Regions from separate parts of the Escherichia sp. HH091_1A genome, predicted to be linked through region 1. Evidence: predicted binding sites of a transcription regulator. Region 1 holds the regulator's gene; the other holds the start of a gene.
What was found. Region 1 encodes PurR, which represses purine synthesis genes. Its sites were predicted from a motif close to CANGCAAACGTTTGCNTG; they were not measured.
Positions count from the first base shown of each region.

Region 2: the regulator PurR is predicted to act here: its motif matches at 3,852-3,869, upstream of cvpA (colicin V production protein).

Region 1 is NZ_AP025747.1:2,042,038-2,049,894, reverse strand. Features, by position in the region: gene QUF14_RS10180 (riboflavin synthase) at 1-501, shown strand, start outside; gene cfa (cyclopropane fatty acyl phospholipid synthase) at 541-1,689, opposite strand; gene punC (purine nucleoside transporter PunC) at 1,980-3,191, opposite strand; gene punR (DNA-binding transcriptional activator PunR) at 3,304-4,236, shown strand; gene purR (HTH-type transcriptional repressor PurR) at 4,233-5,258, opposite strand; gene cydH (cytochrome bd-I accessory subunit CydH) at 5,557-5,646, shown strand; gene QUF14_RS10150 (MFS transporter) at 5,812-6,981, shown strand; gene sodB (superoxide dismutase [Fe]) at 7,127-7,708, opposite strand; gene mepH (peptidoglycan DD-endopeptidase MepH) at 7,836-7,857, opposite strand, start outside.
Region 2 is NZ_AP025747.1:2,939,238-2,947,094, forward strand. Features, by position in the region: gene argT (lysine/arginine/ornithine ABC transporter substrate-binding protein ArgT) at 43-825, opposite strand; gene ubiX (flavin prenyltransferase UbiX) at 1,090-1,659, opposite strand; gene purF (amidophosphoribosyltransferase) at 1,754-3,271, opposite strand; gene cvpA (colicin V production protein) at 3,308-3,796, opposite strand; gene dedD (cell division protein DedD) at 4,237-4,899, opposite strand; gene folC (bifunctional tetrahydrofolate synthase/dihydrofolate synthase) at 4,889-6,157, opposite strand; gene accD (acetyl-CoA carboxylase, carboxyltransferase subunit beta) at 6,227-7,141, opposite strand; gene QUF14_RS14870 (DedA family protein) at 7,297-7,857, opposite strand, start outside.

The DNA.
Region 1 (7,857 bases):
TGCCTGACCGTAACGGAAATTAACGGCAACCATGTCAGTTTTGACCTGATGAAAGAAACGTTACGCATTACTAATCTTGGCGATTTAAATGTGGGGGATTGGGTAAACGTTGAGCGTGCGGCGAAATTCAGCGATGAAATTGGCGGACACTTAATGTCAGGTCATATTATGACCACCGCTGAAGTGGCGAAAATATTAACCTCGGAAAATAATCGTCAGATCTGGTTTAAAGTCCAGGATAGTCAGTTGATGAAATATATCCTGTACAAAGGATTTATTGGCATCGACGGTATTAGCCTGACCGTCGGCGAAGTCACGCCAACGCGTTTTTGCGTCCATTTAATTCCGGAAACACTGGAACGCACTACCCTTGGGAAGAAAAAACTCGGCGCACGCGTCAACATTGAAATCGATCCACAAACTCAGGCAGTGGTAGATACGGTAGAACGTGTGCTGGCGGCACGAGAAAATGCCATGAATCAACCAGGTACAGAAGCCTGATCTGAAATCGCCCCCGGAGCGGGGGCGATAGAATAGCCTCTAGCGAGCGACTCGAAGGCCGTTTTCGACTCCGCGAGAGAACACCACCTGCCAGAGCTGAATATCACGGGCGCGGAAAGCACCTGCACAGGCATTCAGATAATAGGTAAACATCCGTTTAAAGCGTTCACTGTAGTTATCCGCAATTTCTGGCCATGCAGCGAGGAAACGTTCATACCACGCCATCAACGTAGTATCGTAATCAGCACCGAAGTTATGCCAGTCTTCCATCACAAAGTGGGGTTCGCTGGACTGAGCAATCTGGCGTACAGAGGGCAGGCAACCGTTCGGGAAAATATATTTATTAATCCAGGGATCAACATTCAGATCGGTTTTTTTCGAACCGATAGTATGGAGCAGGAATATACCTTCCGGTTTCAAATTACGATCCACCACCGCAAAATAGGTATCGTAATTTTTCGGTCCGACGTGCTCGAACATCCCCACAGAAACAATACGATCAAACTGGTCGTTCAGGTCACGATAATCTTGCAGCAAAATGGTGACATCCAGGCCTTCACAGCGTTCCTGAGCCATTTTTTGCTGTTCAGCAGAAATGGTGACGCCCACCACGCTTACGTCATAGTTAGACGCCATGTAATGCGCCAGTCCGCCCCAACCACAGCCAATATCCAGTACGCGCATCCCTGGTTTTAACTGCAATTTTTCACAAATCATTTTGAGCTTCGCCTGCTGGGCAGATTCCAGATTATCGGCATCTTTCCAGTAAGCGCAGGAATATTGCATGAACGGATCAAGCATGCGACTGAATAAGTCATTACCCAAATCGTAATGCTCTTTGCCGACTATCCAGGCACGTTTTTTACTCTGCAGATTGAAGAGACGAGCGCTGGCAATACGCAGCGTGTCTTTGAAATGATGGGGGAGTTGGTTCTCGAGACCTGCGCGTAAGACTTTGCTAAAAAACATATCCAGTCGGTCACATTCCCACCAGCCATCCATATAACTTTCGCCTAACCCCAACGATCCTTCCTGCAGAACGCGTTTAAAAAAATCGGGATTTTTCACACGAATATCCGCCGGGGCAGAACCGTTAATGGCTATACCGGCACGGCTAAGTAATTCGTTGGCGATACGGTACCAGTTGTCATCCGGTACGCTGACTTCTTCTATACACGATGAACTCATAGTTTCTCCATCACTGGTCGGTGATCAGAACCTTAAAACAGCGTAGACGCTTTTTGGGCTTTGTGAGAAATCTCGCAGAAAAAACTGCGAGTCTATAATCCGACGTAGAACAGAGGGAAAGGAGGAACCCTTGCCGAAATGACCATCCATAGTGAGTAGGGAACGTTCCTGTCCCCATAAAAACATAATATTTATCGTAGTCTTAACAACTCGAAATTAGTATAGGCCGCTAATTTCAATCATACAACAAAATTTTGTTAGCAGCCTAAGTATAAGCATATCGATATAGATCAGTGTGATTCGCTATGCGCCACTTCGGCATTGCCATGGCTCTGGCAATCCACTTCTTCACTGCGTTGCATCATGTAACCGAGAGCGACCAGCACTACTGTTGATAACATCACGCTGGTGGTGGTGAGCAATGGCGTACTGATACTGATAAGCCAGGACACTACCAGACTTGCGAGGAAGCACAGACCCAGTTGTAGAGTGTTCTGCAACGCTGCGGCGCGACCAGTTGCATGTGGGAAAGGACGCAGTGCCTGGGCGACAACAATCGGGTAGATCGCGCCGTTGGCAATCGCCATCACACAGAATGGGATCAGGATTTCGGCCAGCGACACATGGCTAATGAAGCCCGCAGCCCAGGTCGCAATGACGCTGACAGCAAACAGCACCAGCAACCACGGTAATAACTGCTTGCCTTGCCATTTTTGTAGTGCGGCGCGACAGCCATAGCCACCAATCAGAAACGCGATAGTTTGCGGGACATAGCTTAAACCAATCACTGCCGGGCTGTAACCCATTTCGCTAAGGATGAACGGTGAACCGGTCAGCCATGCAAAAAAACTGGCTGAACAGGCCGCGTATACCAGCACGTTGCCGCGATAGGTTTTAGAACGTAGCAGATCGGTAAAGGTCAGACCATCCTGACTATTGTTACGGGCCTTCGTCGTGGGTTTGAGCCAGAAAATAGGCAGAATCAGCACCACGGTAATGGCAAACAGGGTGGCGAATATCGCCTGCCAGGAAAAATGGACCAGCAGCCAGCTTCCTAACAGAGGAGCCAGTGCCGGAGATAGACCCACCAGCGGCATGATGGTCGCAAAAATACGGTTAACTTTCTGTGAAGGATAATAATCCGTCACTAACGCTTGCCAGATAACCGCCGCGGCGCAGACACCTACAGCCTGTACAAAACGCAATACCAGCAGCGTGGCGGCGTTTTCAACCCACAGCATCCCCAGACTACCTAACGCAAAAATTGTCAGGCCGATGAATAACACCGGTTTACGACCATAACGGTCGGAGAGCGGCCCCCACAGAAGCTGGGCTGCGGCAAATCCGGCAAGGAACAGACTAAGGCTGGCACTGACAGCAGACGCAGGCGTTTGCAGGTCGGCCTGTATGGCGGCGAAAGCAGGCAGATACATATCGGTTGCCAGAAAACCGAGTACGCTCAAACCTGCCAGCCAGACTAAAAATCTTTTCCCAGGTTGCATGTATATTCTCTAAATCTCTCAATTAAACACCGCCGCAAAGTGTAGGGAGTGAAATTAGTGTTGTGAAACGGTAATATTTGATGACTGGTTTCAAAAATTTTGCAGGCAGACTATGTGGTCAGAATATTCACTCGAAGTTGTTGATGCGGTAGCGCGTAATGGTAGTTTTAGCGCTGCAGCCCAGGAGTTGCATCGCGTTCCTTCTGCGGTCAGCTATACCGTGCGTCAGCTGGAAGAGTGGCTGGCGGTGCCTCTGTTTGAACGACGTCACCGTGATGTGGAACTGACCGCTGCCGGGGCGTGGTTTCTCAAAGAAGGGCGCTCTGTTGTCAAAAAAATGCAGATCACTCGGCAGCAATGTCAGCAGATAGCGAACGGCTGGCGCGGTCAGTTAGCTATCGCAGTGGATAATATTGTCAGGCCAGAACGTACACGGCAGATGATCGTTGATTTTTATCGCCATTTTGATGATGTCGAACTTCTTGTCTTTCAGGAAGTGTTCAACGGTGTCTGGGATGCGCTTTCCGACGGGCGCGTGGAACTGGCGATTGGCGCAACACGCGCGATTCCGGTAGGCGGTCGTTATGCCTTCCGGGATATGGGGATGCTAAGCTGGAGTTGCGTTGTTGCCAGCCACCACCCGCTGGCGTTGATGGATGGCCCGTTCAGCGATGATACGTTGCGCAACTGGCCGTCATTGGTGCGCGAAGACACCTCACGAACGCTACCTAAACGTATTACCTGGTTGCTGGATAACCAAAAAAGACTTGTCGTGCCTGACTGGGAATCATCGGCAACCTGTATCTCGGCAGGATTATGCATAGGGATGGTGCCAACACATTTCGCCAAACCGTGGCTTAATGAGGGGAAGTGGGTAGCATTAGAACTGGAAAACCCCTTTCCGGATTCGGCATGTTGTCTGACATGGCAGCAAAATGATATGTCGCCTGCGTTAACCTGGTTGCTTGAGTATCTCGGCGATAGTGAGACGCTGAATAAGGAGTGGCTGCGGGAGCCGGAAGAGACTCCCGCAACGGGTGATTAACGACGATAGTCTCGGAACGGGCCGTCAGCCACGGAGCGGCGTTCAATCAAGCGCGGATGCACTTCAATGGACTGCGGTTCTTCACGTTTGTTGACGATACGATCCAACAGCATGTTGAACGCTGTTTCACCCAGCGAATCTTTTGGCTGATGGATCGTGGTCAGCGCCGGCGTAAAATAGCGGGCGTTGCGCACGTTATCATAACCGATCAGCGAAACATCCTGCGGGACGCGCAGACCCATTTCATCAGCAGCACAAAGTGCGCCCATTGCCATGATATCGCCACCACAGAAGACGGCAGTAGGGCGATGCGGCTGCGACAGTATTTGCTGCATGGCGCGATAACCGGATTCAGGTTCAAAGTCACCCTGTACAATCCAGCTTTCCGGCACTTTGATCATCGCTTCTTCCATTGCCTTCATAAAACCGGCAAGGCGGCCTGCGCCAGTGTTACGTTCCAGCGGGCCGGGGATAACGCCGATTTCGCGGTGACCGCGTTCAATCAGATAACGCCCGGCCATGTAGCCGCCTTCGAACGCGTTATCAATGACCGCATCGGTGAAGTCAGCTTTTGCTTCACCCCAGTCCATTACCACCATTGGGATATGGCGATACTCTTCCAGCATCGTCAGCAACGGCTCTGGGTACTCAGAACACATCACCAGCAGACCATCGACGCGTTTTTGCGCCATCATCGACAGATAAGCCCGCTGTTTCTCAAGATTGTTCCACGCATTACCCAGAATCAGGGTGTAACCTTTCTGGAAGCAATTTTTTTCAACCGCTTCAATGATCTCGGCAAAATAGGCCGCTTCGCTGCTGGTCGCCAGCAAACCGATAGACTTGGTGTGGTTAACCTTCAGGCTACGCGCCACCGCGCTAGGGGAGTAGTGTAATTCTTTAATCGCTGCCCACACGGCGTTGCGCGTTTCTTCAGCGACGAAACGTGTTTTGTTGATTACGTGTGACACAGTTGTAGTGGAAACGTTTGCTCGTTTCGCTACATCTTTTATTGTTGCCATTCCATTTCACTCCAGACCCTAACTTCAGCTCCTGCAAAATCGCAAGGTAAACGTTTGCCTTTACACACCTTACGCACAACAAAAGTGTTGCGGTACGCCGGAAAAACGACACGGAGCGTCAGGAAGGGGTCAATGGCCAGTACGCAAATAGTGTAAGCGTGGAATTTTGGCCGATCTTGACGAAAAGGGGAAGTGGTAAAAACACTTATCATTATAAATGACGGGAGATTTTTTCATCACAGTGTGTAAAAATGCGTAATATCACTTTTTGTGTGGTAATAAAAAAGGAGAAAACTTGATGAGCACCGACCTTAAATTTTCACTGGTAACAACGATTATCGTCCTCGGTTTGATCGTGGCCGTGGGTTTGACTGCCGCGCTGCACTGATTTCCTCTCGAGGGAGCGCGTTCTCCCTCGCATCTCCTTCCTGTTTGTTAGCAAAATGGCAAAAGTGTTTTCTCTTTTTGTTATTTTCATTTTTTTGTGATTGCTGTCATGCTTTCGCCACTTTAATGAATATCGCGTAATGACGCGAAGAGGTGGAGATAAGGCATGAAAATTAACTATCCGTTGCTGGCGCTGGCGATTGGCGCGTTTGGTATCGGGACAACGGAGTTCTCGCCAATGGGCTTGTTGCCCGTCATTGCGCGCGGTGTGGATGTCTCGATTCCTGCTGCCGGAATGTTAATCAGTGCCTATGCAGTTGGCGTAATGGTGGGCGCGCCGCTGATGACGCTTCTACTTTCTCATCGTGCCCGCCGCAGTGCGTTGATTTTCCTGATGGCGATTTTCACGCTCGGCAACGTACTTTCCGCCATCGCGCCGGATTATATGACCCTGATGCTTTCACGCATTTTGACCAGCCTGAATCACGGAGCATTTTTTGGTTTGGGTTCAGTCGTGGCCGCAAGCGTGGTGCCAAAACATAAACAGGCCAGCGCAGTTGCCACTATGTTTATGGGGTTAACCCTGGCAAATATCGGTGGCGTGCCGGCGGCGACCTGGTTGGGTGAAACCATCGGCTGGCGGATGTCATTTCTGGCAACGGCGGGGCTGGGCGTGATTTCAATGGTAAGTCTGTTCTTCTCATTACCTAAAGGTGGCGCAGGGGCGCGACCTGAAGTGAAAAAAGAGCTGGCGGTATTAATGCGTCCGCAGGTGCTGTCTGCATTGCTGACGACGGTGCTGGGAGCTGGCGCCATGTTTACCCTCTACACCTATATCTCTCCGGTACTGCAAAGTATTACCCACGCAACACCGGTGTTCGTCACGGCAATGCTGGTGCTGATTGGTGTCGGGTTCTCTATTGGGAACTATCTCGGCGGCAAACTGGCAGATCGTTCAGTTAACGGCACGTTGAAAGGCTTTTTGTTGCTGCTGATGGTGATTATGCTGGCAATCCCGTTCCTGGCCCGCAATGAGTTTGGCGCAGCTATTAGCATGGTGGTGTGGGGAGCAGCAACCTTTGCGGTCGTACCGCCGTTACAGATGCGCGTGATGCGTGTCGCCAGTGAAGCGCCTGGTCTGTCTTCATCAGTCAATATTGGTGCCTTTAATCTTGGAAATGCGCTGGGAGCAGCTGCTGGTGGTGCGGTAATTTCCGCTGGGCTGGGATACAGTTTTGTGCCGGTGATGGGGGCGATTGTCGCGGGACTGGCATTATTGCTGGTGTTTATGTCAGCCAGAAAACAACCTGAGGCAGTTTGCGTTGCCAACAGCTAATTAAACAAAAACGCAGAAGGATAACCTTCTGCGTTACAGTTGCTGGCAACGTGCGATTTATCTTGCCGGATGCGGTGTTAACGCTTCATCCGAGTTGGCATGGTAAGCGAAGCGCATCAGGCAATGTTGCATTTGCCATCAGTTATTATGCAGCGAGATTTTTTGCTACGAATTCCCAGTTCACCAGCGCCCAGAAGTGCTCCAGATAGCCAGGACGTGCATTGCGATAGTCGATGTAATAAGCGTGTTCCCAGACATCAACGGTCAGCAGTGGAGTCGCATCGGTGGTCAGCGGAGTACCCGCGTTAGAGGTTGAAACGATAGCCAGTTTGCCATCGCTGTTTTTCACCAGCCAGGTCCAGCCAGAACCAAAGTTTTTGATTGCTGCATCAGTAAACTGTGCTTTGAAATCGGCAAAGCTGCCAAAAGATGCGGCGATAGCTTCAGCGACTTTTCCAGTCGGTTCGCCACCCGCGTTCGGTGCCAGGCAGTTCCAGTAGAAAGTATGGTTCCAGACCTGAGCTGCGTTGTTGAATACGCCACCTTCAGAGCTGCGAATAATCTCTTCCAGTGATTTACCTTCAAACGCGGTACCTTTAATCAGGTTGTTCAGGTTAGTGACATAAGTCTGATGATGCTTGCCGTAGTGATACTCGATGGTTTCCGCAGAAATGTGCGGTGCCAGAGCATCTTTAGCATATGGTAGTGCAGGTAATTCGAATGACATTGCTACTCTCCTTTATTATTAATTTGCATACGTACAATAGCCTTATTGTGCGTATGGATAGGGTAGCAAATTAAAAGGTGAGACAAAAGATGAACTTACCCTGTTGCCGTAACAACAGGGTAAAGTTTTAGCGAAGTGTTTTTGGGGTC
Region 2 (7,857 bases), 900 kb from region 1:
GCACCATGATCATTCCATCAGGTACAGTTTCCCTGCGACGTATCAGTCACCGTAGACATTAAAGTCGAAATACTTTTTCGCCATCTTGTCGTAGGTGCCGTCCTGACGCAGCTCGCCAAGCGCCTTATTAAACGCAGCCGTCAGTTCAGCATCATCTTTACGTAGCCCGACACCGGTGCCGTCACCGAAGTATTTTTTGTCTTTCACTGAAGGGCCTGCAAAAGCGAAATCTTTACCGGCAGGTTGCTTGAGGAAACCTTCGCTGGCAGCAACCTCATCTTGCAGAGCGGCATCCAGGCGTCCTGCAGCCAGATCGGAATAGACCAAATCCTGGTTAGCATAGGCCACCACATCGACACCCTTACTGCGCCAGTTATCATTGGCATACGCTTCCTGGGTTGATCCCTGCAGCACACCAACATGTTTACCTTTCAGTGAATCCAGCGTTGGCTGAATCGGTGAACCTTTGGCAGCAATCAGACGAGAGTCTGCGGCGTACAGTTTGTCGGAGAAGGCAATCTCCTGCTGACGTTTATCGGTAATGGAGAGCGACGAAATAATGGCGTCGATCTTTTTCGCTTTCAGTGAGGGGATCAGCGCGTCAAAGTCACTGGCAACCCAGGTACATTTCACCTGCATCCGTTTGCACATCTCGTTACCGAGATCGATATCAAAGCCAACAAAGTCACCTTTGGCATCTTTCGATGAGAACGGTGCATAGGTGGTATCCGTTCCGATACGTACCGTCTCCGGCAGCGCCGCGTAGCTGGAAGCTGCTGCGGAAATCCCGACTAACAAAGACAGAGCGAGAATCGACTTCTTCATACATAACCCTCAAGTGAAATGGCTTTTTTATGTTGTGTATTGTGTTGTGTGTTTGCAGGCTCGTTCATGCAGGTCTTATGCCATCTTGACGACAACAGTAACATCCAACGTTAAATATGTTAATAAGACGTTGCATTATTGTCCTGAAGTTGAAGATAGCAGGTATGGCGGTTGAATCGCAGCGTTTCGATTGAATGGCAGGAACAAAATGTTGAGGATTTGATCGCGGTTGCAAAATTGCCCTGAAACAGGGCAACAGTGGAGTTATGCGCCCTGCCAGCGGGCAAAGAGATCTTCGGGTAGATTTATCGCAAACTGGTCAAGAACACGGTTAACCGTCTGATTTATCACATCATCAAGGGATTGTGGGCGATGATAAAATGCCGGAACGGGAGGCATAATTACCGCACCGATTTCTGCCGCCTGAGTCATTAAACGCAGGTGGCCTAAGTGCAACGGTGTTTCACGCACGCAGAGCACCAGCGGGCGACGCTCTTTCAGCACCACATCTGCCGCACGGGTCAGTAAACCATCCGTATAGCTATGGACAATGCCGGACAGGGTTTTGATTGAACAGGGTAAAATCACCATCCCCAACGTCTGGAAAGAACCAGAAGAGATGCTGGCGGCAATATCGCGCGCATCGTGCGTGACATCGGCTAATGCCTGCACATCACGCAGGGAGAAATCCGTTTCAAGGGATAAGGTCTGGCGCGCCGCCTGGCTCATTACCAGATGCGTTTCAACATCTGCGACATCGCGCAGAACCTGTAATAATCGTACGCCATAAATCGCGCCGCTGGCACCGCTGATGCCCACAATGAGTCGTTTCATAAATAGTTGCCCTGTCAGACTTGCAGGCAGACTTTGCAGGATTTCGGCGGGAGTTGCAAGTCAGGGTGCCAGACCGGCACCCTGAGCGAAGGCATCATCCTTCGTTATGCATTTCGAGATTTTCCACTTCGTTCTGACGTTGCACGGCTTTAGCGTCGTCATTACGTAAAGTATCAAGGAAATCGAGGTAGCCCTGATCAACATCTTTGGTGACGTAAACGCCGTTGAACACCGAGCATTCAAACTGCTGGATATCCGGGTTTTCAGCGCGAACGGCTTCGATCAAATCGTTGAGGTCCTGGAAAATCAACCCGTCAGCACCGATGATCTGGCGAATTTCATCTACTTCGCGACCGTGAGCGATCAGTTCCGTGGCGCTTGGCATATCAATCCCGTAAACGTTCGGGAAGCGAATTTCCGGTGCCGCAGAAGCGAGGTAAACTTTCTTCGCTCCGGCTTCGCGTGCCATCTCGATAATCTGCTCAGAAGTGGTGCCACGGACGATGGAGTCGTCGACCAGCAGGACGTTTTTATCGCGGAACTCGGCGCGGTTGGCGTTCAGTTTACGGCGCACGGACTTACGACGCAGCTGCTGGCCAGGCATGATGAAGGTGCGGCCAACATAGCGGTTTTTAACGAAGCCCTGGCGGTACGGTTTGCCCAGAATACGAGCAATTTCCAGCGCGATATCACAAGAGGTTTCCGGAATTGGGATCACCACGTCGATATCCAGATCTTCCCATTCGCGAGCAATTTTCTCGCCCAGCTTGGTGCCCATATTCACACGCGCGCTGTAAACAGAAATTTTGTCGATGAACGAGTCTGGTCGGGCAAAGTAAACATACTCGAACAGGCACGGATTGCTGACCGGGTTGTCAGCGCACTGGCGGGTAAACAGCTGCCCTTCTTCAGTGATGTAAATCGCCTCGCCTGGGGCGACATCACGCAGGAACTCAAAGCCCAGGGTATCGAGCGCAACGCTTTCGGAAGCGACCATATATTCTGTGCGATTGTCGTCGATATCACGTTTCCCCAGTACCAGCGGACGAATACCGTTAGGATCGCGGAAAGCCACCATACCGTGGCCGATAATCATCGCCACACAGGCATACGCACCGCGGATTAAGCGGTTTGTAGCGGCGATGGCGGCGAAGATGTTGTCGGCTTCCAGCGGGTAGTGGCGGAAGTTGTCCAGCTCGCTGGCGAAGATATTAAGCAGAATTTCCGAGTCGGAAGTGGTGTTGATGTGGCGGCGTTTTTCTTCAAACAGTTTTTTACGCAACTCATGAGCGTTGGTCAGATTGCCGTTGTGGGCAAGCGTGATGCCATACGGGGAGTTAACGTAAAACGGCTGCGCTTCAGAGGCGCTGGAGCTACCAGCCGTGGGGTAACGCACATGACCAATGCCCATATTGCCCTGCAAACGCTGCATATGGCGAGCTTCGAAGACATCGCTCACCAGCCCGTTCGCTTTACGCAAACGGAAGCAATTATTGGCATCAATGGTGATGATGCCGGCGGCATCCTGACCGCGATGCTGAAGCACCGTTAAGGCATCATAAATCGACTGGTTAACCGGCATAACACCGGCGATACCGACAATACCGCACATACGTCTTTTTCCTCGTTAAGCCACATCTCAGAGCACTTACGCTCTGGGCAAGAAACTTGACGAGCTTTGCAGATAATCAAAAAACCATCTGATGATAAAACTGAACTGCGGGATCAGCTGTGATTTGCTCCAGTCTTCGCTTTTCGACACCCCGGTAAAGGAGTCGAGAAAGAAGAGAATGGCAGCAACAATCAACACACCGCGCAACGCACCGAAACAGACGCCCAGCACCCGGTCGGTGCCTGACAACCCCGTTTTCTCCACCAACTGGCCTATCACGAAGTTCACGATAGCACCAACGATCAGGGTAGCGATAAACAGTACCGCGATGGCAATCCCATTTCGAACCAGTTCGTCTTCAAAGCCCGTAAACCAGACTGACAGGTAAGTGTAGTAATGACTGGCAACAAAGAAAGCACAACCCCATGTCACCAGCGATAACGCTTCACGAACAAAGCCGCGGATCAGGCTAACCAGAGAGGAAAAAGCAATCACCGCGATTATGGCGTAATCAATCCAGACCATATGTGTCCCACGATTTTACGCCCTGTCATCCTGTTCGGGGCGCATTCTAACAGAAAAAGAAAACGTTTGCGTAGGGATTTCCTTACCACGCTTCAATAAAAATGGCGCTGAAAAAATATTCAACGCCATCGACTTTTTATGCCTTTGCAGCATCGGGCAATGCGTGTCGGATGCGGCGTGAACGCCTTATCCGACCTACGGTTCTACTCCTGCACAGGCCTGATAAGACGCGCCAGCGTCGCATCAGGCAACGACTGTCGGATGCGGCGTGAACGCCTTATCCGACCTACGGTTCTACTCCTGCACAGGCCTGATAAGACGCGCCAGCGTCGCATCAGGCAACGGCTGTCGGATGCGGCGTGAACGCCTTATTCGACCTACGGTTCTACCCCTGCGCAGGCCTGATAAGACGCGCCAGCGTCGCATCAGGCAAAACCGTATTAATTCGGTGTATAGCCCATCACCACGCCACTTAAGCCAGAAAGCTGCTTGAGTTCACCCAGCGAACCTTTCAGCTTATCTTTCGAGGCATCTGGCCCAACCAGAATACGGGTAATTTTACCCTGCACCGGCGTGGATGGCGACGTATAAACCCGATAACCGGCACCGCGCAGCTTACCGACAATCTCATTCACTTTATCGGCATTTTTCAGCGCGCCCAGCTGGACGACATACGCTTTACCCGTCGGGGCGGCTTTTTCTTCCACGACCGGCTTCGGTTCTGGCTTCGGCGCAGGTGCTGCTTCAACCTTCGGTTTAGGCGGTTCCACCGGTTTCGGCTTCGGTGGGGCGACCGGTGCAGGTTCCGGTTCAAACTCGGTGTTATTGGCTGCAATAGTGGCCGGATCGAGCGACGGCGCGGCAGCATCACCTGCCCGCACCTCTTCCGCTGCGCCTTCTGGCGGCTGTGTCGGCAACGCCTGGGTGGCGGCTGGCATCATATCAGGCTCATCGCGATCGCCCGCTTTCGGCACCAGAGGGATTGCCGCGAACTCATCCTGATAATGCTTTTTCTGCCCGTCCAGCAACCCTGGAAGTACAATCACCCCCAGCGCCACCAGCACGATCGTACCCACTAACCGATTCTGAAACTTACTTGCCACCGATTCTCCTCGCGTCAATCACTTCCATGACATGTGCGACCGTGTGGAACGAACCACACACCAGCACGGTATCTTCCGCTTTAGCGTCCGCCATTGCGGCATCCCATGCCTGCGCCACGCTATCAAATGATTTGCCGTTACCCAAATGCTCAAGCAGTTGTTCTGCCGTGGCACCGCGCGGCCCTTCCAGTGGCGCACAATACCAGTCATCAACCACGCTTTTCAACCAGGCCAGAGTTCCGGCAATATCTTTATCATGTAGCATACCGATAACCGCCAGAACGCGCCCGTTTTTCGGTAACGCTTTCATACGCCCGGTGAGATATTCCGCCGCATGTGGATTATGCGCGACATCAAAAATAACGCGTGGCGACTCGCTCACAATCTGGAAACGTCCCGGCAAAATTGCGCTGGCAATCCCGTCACGAATGGCATTTTCACTGACCTCCAGCCCGCTGGCACGCAGTGCCGCCAGTGCCGTTGCGGCATTCGGTTGCGGGACAAGCGGCAACGGCAGATTTTCCAGCGTGCCGTGAGCATCGCTGAACGTCCAGTCATTGTCACTGACGGAATAGTTCCACTCAACGCCCCGACGTTGTAGCAGTGCGCCTTTTTCCTGCGCCACATCAGCAATGGTAGAAGGCATTTCAGGCTCTCCGACAATTGCCGGTTTTTCATTGCGGAAAATCCCTGCTTTCTCACGACCAATGCTTTCGCGATCTGGCCCCAACCAGTCGGTATGATCCAGCGCAATGCTGGTCACCACCGCAACATCAGCATCGACAATATTGGTTGCATCCAGACGTCCGCCCAGCCCTACTTCCAGAATCACCACGTCAAGTTGTGCCTGTTTGAACAGCCACAACGCCGACAGCGTACCGTACTCGAAATAGGTCAGGGAAATATCACCGCGTGCCGATTCAATCTCCGCAAAAGAGGCTGTGTGGGCCGATTCCGGCAATTCCTGGCCCTGCACACGAACGCGCTCGGTATAACGCACCAGATGTGGCGAACTGTAGACGCCCACTTTGTACCCTGCCGCCATCAGAATCGACTCCAGCGTACGGCAGGTGGTGCCTTTGCCATTCGTACCCGCAACGGTAAATACAAATGGCGCTGGTTTCAGAACGCCAAGACGTGCCGCGACCTGGCTTACGCGCTCAAGGCCAAGATCGATAGTTTTACTGTGCAGGTTTTCCAGATAAGAAAGCCACGAAGCCAGAGGCGACGCGGCTTGAGGAGTGCGTTTGATAATCATGGTATCCGCTGATTCGTTACGGTGAGAATAGCAAAAGGGCAGAGCCAGTGGCCCTGCCCTTATCAGTTATCAGGCCTCAGGTTCCTGATCCGGTACCGGTGGCACCACTACGCCTTCACGCGGCGCTTCAGGATTCGGCGCTGGCAGATTCATCAACTTCGCCAGAATGCTCGCCAGTTTCAGGCGCATTTCCGGACGACGGACGATCATGTCGATGGCGCCTTTCTCGATCAGGAATTCACTGCGCTGGAATCCTGGCGGCAGTTTTTCGCGAACGGTCTGTTCGATAACACGCGGACCGGCAAAGCCGATTAACGCTTTCGGTTCAGCAATATTGAGATCGCCCAGCATGGCGAAACTTGCAGAAACACCGCCCATGGTCGGGTCGGTCAGCACGGAGATGTACGGCAAGCCGCGCTCCTGCATTTTTGCCAGTGCCGCAGAGGTTTTCGCCATCTGCATCAGCGACATCAGTGCTTCCTGCATACGTGCGCCACCAGACGCGGAGAAGCAGATCAGCGGGCAGTTATCTTCCAGCGCCTGCTCAACGGCACGTACGAAACGTGCACCTACCACAGACCCCATGGAACCGCCCATAAAGGCGAACTCGAATGCCGCAGCGACAACCGGCATTCCATACAGGGTGCCTTTCATCACCACCAGCGCATCTTTTTCGCCGGTTTCTTTCTGCGCAGATGCCAGACGGTCTTTATACTTCTTGGAGTCACGAAACTTCAGCACATCTTTCGGCTCAAGCTCGCTACCCAGCTCCACAAGGCTTCCTTCATCTAACAGGCTATGCAGGCGATTACGCGCTGTCATACGCATGTGATGGTCACACTTCGGACAGACCTCAAGATTACGTTCCAGCTCAGCGCGGTATAAAACCTGACCGCAGCTATCACACTTAGTCCACACCCCTTCAGGAATGCTCGCCTTGCGGGTGGGAGTAATGTTGCTTTTAATTCGTTCAATCCAGCTCATTAGGGACCTTTCTGTCTGAACCTGGTTCGATGCCAGTTTTATCTTTGGGGACGCATAATGCCATTTTTGTCCCCAACAGACCATGAATGTTGCACATTAAAACATAACAGCCCGAAACTTTGGATAAAAAAGTGGTCGAACCGCGGAGTTACTTTTTATTTTGCGGCGCGTGCCGCAGCGCGTTTGTGACGGATAATTTCGATGACGCCCGGCAAAATGGAAACCACAATAATCCCGACGATCAGCAGCTTAAGGTTATCCTGAACCATCGGAATTGTACCGAAGAAATAGCCTGCGTAGGTAAAAAGCAGTACCCACAACAGTGCGCCGATCACGTTATAGGCAGCGAAATGACGGTACGACATGTGGCCCATCCCTGCGACAAAGGGGGCAAACGTTCTGACGATTGGCACAAAACGGGCGAGAATAATGGTTTTGCCGCCGTGTTTTTCATAAAACTGATGAGTTTTGTCGAGATAGCTACGACGAAAAATTTTCGAGTTCGGATTACTGAATAATTTCTCACCGAACAACCGTCCTATGGTGTAGTTGACCGCATCACCAACAATCGCGGCAATTAACATCAGTACCACCATCATATGAACATTGAGATCGTTGGTTTCAAGCGAGGCCAGTGCCCCTGCAACAAACAGCAGCGAATCTCCCGGTAAGAACGGCGTTACCACCAGACCGGTTTCACAGAACAAAATCAAAAA